2 regions of the Pseudoalteromonas sp. SG44-8 genome follow, and region 1 is predicted to be linked to the other one. Evidence: predicted binding sites of a transcription regulator. Region 1 holds the regulator's gene; the other holds the start of a gene.

The links. Region 1 encodes sigma-54, which starts transcription at its own class of promoters, with help from an activator protein. Its sites were predicted from a motif close to GTTGGCACGNNNNTNGNNT; they were not measured.
Region 2: the regulator sigma-54 is predicted to act here: its motif matches at 1,421-1,439, upstream of H5163_RS04520 (DUF1328 family protein).

What each region holds. Positions count from the first base shown of each region.
Region 1 covers NZ_JACJEQ010000036.1:23,877-27,041, forward strand. The annotation lists gene ptsN (PTS IIA-like nitrogen regulatory protein PtsN) at 80-532, opposite strand; gene hpf (ribosome hibernation promoting factor) at 537-824, opposite strand; gene H5163_RS18895 (RNA polymerase factor sigma-54) at 853-2,349, opposite strand; gene lptB (LPS export ABC transporter ATP-binding protein) at 2,416-3,141, opposite strand; gene lptA (lipopolysaccharide transport periplasmic protein LptA) at 3,138-3,165, opposite strand, start outside.
Region 2 covers NZ_JACJEQ010000003.1:225,777-228,941, forward strand. The annotation lists gene oadA (sodium-extruding oxaloacetate decarboxylase subunit alpha) at 1-703, opposite strand, end outside; gene H5163_RS04515 (OadG family protein) at 714-959, opposite strand; gene H5163_RS04520 (DUF1328 family protein) at 1,479-1,652, shown strand; gene H5163_RS04525 (hypothetical protein) at 1,707-1,898, shown strand; gene pdxJ (pyridoxine 5'-phosphate synthase) at 1,968-2,699, opposite strand; gene recO (DNA repair protein RecO) at 2,762-3,165, opposite strand, start outside.

The DNA.
Region 1 (3,165 bases):
AATAATTTCCACCTTGTTCTAGAGCTATTTTCCTGTTGCAATAATTACTCTCTAATTCAATACAATACAATTGGTATGACTACGATTGAGCTGCAATTACATGATACAAATCTTGGTCTGTTTTTGCGCTACGTAGTTGTTTACAAAAATCTTTGTTATTGAGTTTATCAGCAATTGTGGCTAACGTCTTCAAATGAAGTTGGCTGTCACCATCTGGTACGATGAGGGCTACAAATATATCAACTGGGCGATTATCAATCGCATCAAAATCAACCGGTGATTCACTCACTAAAATTATTGCTAGCGGGTTTTCAACACCACTCATACGGCCATGAGGGATAGCAATACCACGACCAATACCCGTACTACCTAGTTTTTCTCTCGACAGTAGTGCGTTGAGGATTTCTTGTTGTGATAGCTGAGGGAGCTGTTCATGAGCCAATTGGCTTATAAATTCAATGATCCGTTTTTTGCTATTAAAAAGGACCGCAGCTTTACTGCAGTCCTGACAAATAAGTGAGCTTAATTTCATAGTGTTAGTGTCGAGCGTGCTTCTCTTTGTGTTTAATTACTTGACGATCAAGTTTATCGATTAGTCCGTCAATAGCTGCATACATGTCTTGGTGCTCAGTCGAGGCAAATAATTCAGCGCCACTGACATGTAATGTGGCCTCTGCTTTTTGGCTTAGTTTTTCTACATCAAGAATAACATGGACATTATTGATATGATCAAAATGCCTTTCAAGCTTGGCAAACTTATTGTTTACATAGTCTCTTAATGAATCAGTAATTTCTACGTGACGACCAGTTAAATTTAGTTGCATAAGCATTTTCCTCTTGTGATTTTACGCCTTAAATCAAACTTTTACGTTGATTTGACGGTGGAATAGCCAGCGACTCGCGGTATTTTGCAATAGTCCGTCTAGCTACTTTGATACCTTGCTCTGCCAATATATCTGCAATCTTACTATCACTCAATGGTTTCGCTGAGTTTTCTGCACTGATCAATTTTCTGATCAATGCTCGAATAGCTGTCGAAGAGCATTCGCCGCCGTTCTCAGTGCTTACATGACTTGAGAAAAAATACTTTAACTCAAAAATACCACGGGGGGTATGCATGTACTTTTGTGTCGTTACGCGAGAGATTGTTGATTCGTGCATCTCAACCATTTCAGCAACGTCGTTTAGTACCATAGGTCGCATTGCTTCAGGGCCATGCTCAAAGAATCCCTGCTGTTGTTTTACAATGCAGTTAGTTACTTTGAGTAACGTCTCGTTACGACTTTCTAGGCTTTTAATAAACCATTTAGCTTCTTGCAAATGCGAACGTATAAATTGGCTGTCAGTGCTTGATTTTACTGAGCGTGACATTGCCGCATATTGGCTGTTCACTCTAATTTTTGGCATGCTGTCTGGATTAAGTTCAACCACCCAGCGACCTTTAATTTTTTTCACCGAAACATCAGGTATAACATACTCTGATTCTTCGCGTACTATAGTATCCGCAGGCTTTGGATTAAGGCTGTGGATCAATGTCATTACTTCTTTCAGCTCATCTTCTTTAAGCTTAGTCTTTTTCATCAAAGTGCGATAGTCACGACTAGCTAATAAATCGATATGATCAGTTAAAATCATTTTAGTCTCGCTAATCCAAGGAGTTGCAGGATCAAATTGATTTAATTGAATACATAAACATTCTTGTAGGCTGCGCGCAGCAATACCAACAGGGTCAAATAACTGAATGCGTTTTAACACTGCTTGCACTTCGTCTAGTTCGATTTCTTCTTCGTTATTACCTTGATTTAAGCTCTCTGCGATGTCTTCGCAGCTCAAGGTTAAAATACCTGAATCGTCAACAGCTTCAACAATCGCAATGGCAATAGCTTCATCGGTTGGACTAAAAGGTGTGAGCTGTAATTGCCACATCAGATATTCGTGCAGGGTTTCAGTTGAAGCACCTTGATAAATTGACTCATCTTCAGGCATTGGGCCGGATGACGTATTTGGCGCAGCACTCATGTATTCGTCCCAGGTGACGTCCATAGCCATTTCGTCACTTAAAGTCTCTTTACTTAATGCTTCGCTACTTTCTTGTTCATATTCGCTGGGCTTGTCGTCTGCTGATGCACTAACAGTTAAGTCATCGTTGTCTTGTTTTTGTTCGTTTTTACCAGCCGTGTCGTCTGAATATTCATGCTCTTCTAGCTCTAACAATGGATTGCTGTCGAGTGCTTCTTGAATTTCTTGCTGGAGATCCAATGTACTGAGTTGCAATAAGCGAATTGCTTGTTGCAGCTGTGGTGTCATTGTAAGTTGCTGGCCCATGCGCAGCTGGAGTGATTGCCTCATGTATCTCTAACAATCCTTTTATTGTTATCATCGTTAAGTCTAGCAGATACTTAGCCGAGCGTGGCTTTATAGCCTAAATTGCTCGCCCAGGTAAACATCGCGGACTGTTTGGTCGGCAAGTACATGCTCAGGGGTACCTGATGCAATTAACTCCCCATGAGAAACTATGTAGGCTTTTTCACAAACATCAAGGGTTTCTCGTACATTGTGGTCGGTAATAAGTACGCCAATACCACGGTTTTTAAGGTGTTCAATAATCTTCTTTATATCTAACACTGAAATAGGATCAACGCCAGCAAAAGGCTCATCAAGTAAGATAAATTTTGGATTTGCGGCTAAAGCGCGTGCAATTTCAACTCGACGACGTTCACCACCAGATAATGCCATACCTTGGCTGTCGCGAATATGTTGAATGCTAAACTCATCAAGTAAGCTGTCTAGTGCTTCTTCTCTGGCTTGTTTATTCAGCTCTTTACGAGTTTCTAAAATAGCCATCAGGTTTTGATAAACAGTTAACTTACGAAAGATGGATGATTCTTGTGGTAAGTAGCCAATCCCTAACCGTGCGCGACTGTGCATTGGCAGTAAAGTGATGTCATTATCATCAATACTTATTTTACCTTTGTCGCTAGGTACTAAACCCACAATCATATAAAAAGTGGTGGTTTTACCTGCGCCATTAGGACCCAGTAAGCCAACAATGCTGCCTGCGCTAACTTCTAAACCCACGCTTTTTACAACTTGGCGACCTTTATAGCTTTTTGCTAAAAATTCAGCTTTTAATATACTCATGGCTGCCCTTTAGGTTTGTCTTTT
Region 2 (3,165 bases), on a different contig from region 1:
TACTCATTGATGAAATTGCGGTATCAAGCATATCAATACCTGCATCAATCGCTTTTTGGTAAGTAGCAGTACTTAAACCTGTTGTGGCATGACACTGCATTGCAATTGGGATAGAGACTGTTTCTTTTAACGCTTTGATTAACTCTTCTGCATCGTATGGTTTAAGCAAACCAGCCATATCTTTAATACAAATTGAATGACAGCCTAACTCTTCAAGCTGCTTGGCAAGCGTTAACCACATATCAAGTGTATGAACCGGGCTTACTGTGTACGAAATTGTACCTTGTGCATGTGCGCCAACTTTAATCGCAGCTTTAATAGCCGTTTCAAGATTACGAACATCGTTCATCGCATCAAAAATACGAAACACATCAACACCATTTTTGTGCGCTCGCTCTACAAATTTTTCAACAACATCATCTGCATAATGACGATAGCCTAAAAGGTTTTGACCACGTAATAACATTTGCTGTTTAGTATTTGGCATAGCTTTTTTAAGAGCACGAATACGCTCCCAAGGATCTTCACCCAAATAACGAATGCATGAATCAAAAGTAGCCCCACCCCATGATTCGATCGACCAGTAACCTGCATCATCTAATTTTTGTGCAATCGGTAGCATGTCATCCAAACGCATACGCGTTGCTAATAATGATTGATGCGCGTCTCTAAGTACTAATTCTGTTAATTTTAATTTAGCCACAAGTCATCCCTTATAGTTTTTGTTTATTTTTGTACTGAGCTATGGCAGCACTTATCGCAGCGATGTGTTCACTTGGTACACCGGGTGCTTTGATCGATGGTGTCCGCGTTGGCATTACAACCGGCTGTTCAAAGCGGCTCGCTAATTTAGACATAGCGGTAATTGCTGCAATCAACAACGAAAGAAAAACGAAAACTCCCACCATCCCAGTGAGCATTAAGTTTGCTGCAGTAGCAAGTAATTGACCTATATCCATTCTGCCCCCCCTGAGTATTCTTACCCACCCGAAAGATAGGTAAAAAATCACTTTATTTAAATATTTATGCAATAATCATATCAAAGAAACAGACCAAGTCCAACACTTTGTAAATTGGTAAAACCAATTAATATAAAGCTAACATATCTTCAGCAAAGTTAACACACTGCTTTTTACTATAATTTAATAGGATATAGATGATAAAAATACTGAATATAGCTATAACTTATAAGTGAAATCTAATCTGCACCTTAATAACTTACCAACCGAACTACTCAACAACTGTTAAATTAATGAAAAAGCACTCAACATGAAATTGGTCTTACCAAAAAATCATGCTGAAATATTTATTTTCCAGGACGCCGAGTATAAGTTACAGATAAAGCTGTAAATAATTCCCACCTAATTCATGAAAATAAATAAAATAAACACTATCCAATTGATAATAAAGGATTTAAACACATGGCATGTAACTGGCATTATTTACTCTGAACAAATTAACAAACCAAGGAGACGACAATGTTACGCTGGACAATTACATTTTTAGTTATTGCGCTTATTGCTGCAGTGTTAGGTTTTGGTGGTATCGCAGGTGCCGCAGCAGGAATTGCTAAGATTATCTTTTTTATCTTTATTGTATTGTTAGTTATTTCACTCGTTTCAGGTGCGTTGCGCGGCAATGTCCCTAAGTGATAACAATTTATTTTAAATAACAACACATTTATTAATTTTACAAGGAATTACATTATGAAATCGACAACTATTAAAACTGCTGTGATCGCTTTATTCGCTAGTTTTTTTATCATGGGTTGTGAAGACAATCATGCAGAAGAGGCCGGTGAACGCATCGATGAAGCTGTAACCGACGTACAAAACAAAGTAGAAGACGCCTGTGAAGAAGTAAAAGAAGGCGTTAACGCTAAAGAAACTAACTGTTAATCCAGTTAGATACAAATAATAAAAAACGACTCTTTTGAGTCGTTTTTTGCATTTTAAGAGAAGTTAAAATTAAGCTCTCGCTTCTAGCATTAGTCGCTTCATGTCACGTACTGCTTTATCTAATCCATCTATGGCTGCACGCGCTATAATTGCGTGACCAATGTTTAGTTCGTAAATCTCTTTCATAGCAGCAATCGGTTTCACGTTATGATAATGAAGTCCGTGGCCGGCGTTTACTATCAAACCCAAACTTGCTGCATACTTTACACCTTGATGAATATGCTCAAGTTGTTTTTGTATCTCAGCATCAGTTTGCGCATCCGCATAAGCGCCAGTATGAATTTCAACATATGGGGCATTACAGGCTGTAGCTGCATCTAGTTGTGCTTTGTCTGCATCGATAAATAACGACACTTTTATACCGGCGTCAGTTAATTTTGCTGTCGCGGCTTTAATCTTATCTAGATTACCAACAACGTCTAAACCGCCTTCGGTGGTCAACTCTTCACGTTTTTCTGGTACTAAGCAAACATAAGCTGGCTTAACATCTAAAGCAATATCAATCATTTCATCTGTAACCGCTATTTCAAGGTTCATTCGTGTTTGGATTGTTTTAGCCATCACATACACGTCACGATCTTGAATGTGACGACGGTCTTCACGTAAATGAATAGTGATCCCATCAGCGCCAGCATGCTCAGCAACACTCGCAGCATGTGCTGGATCTGGGTAACTTGTACCCCGAGCTTGGCGTAAGGTAGCAATATGATCAACGTTTATACCCAAAAGAATATCTTTCATTTTTTTACCTGTAAAAATAACGGTTAAAAATACCGTATTAAGATTGTTGGTGAATACCCAAACTATTTGGATATAAACAGCTCGCGACTTTTTAATGGTTTTTTGCCTAATAAAGGCTTCATTAAATGACGACTTAATTGTTTCGCCATATATAACACATCCGGCGCACTAAAGTCATGATCTGCAATTGCATTTAACTGCGCGCCAGAAAAGCCACTGCCTTGATTTTCTTGGGCAACAAAGCCGTATTCAGCAAAGTAACTATACGTTTGCTCTGCCGAAATTGGATCGCCTGCGGCATCAAAACTAAAGTCAACGCCATAGCCTAATAATTCTAATAATTGAAATTCATAAGAACGTAATACAGCTTGTAAGTTAGGGTGCTGGTTAAGCTGTTGTAGGTGAGTTTTATACAATTGATAGGCATGATCAATTGGTTCATTAATTGGTACAATGCGGTTGGTTA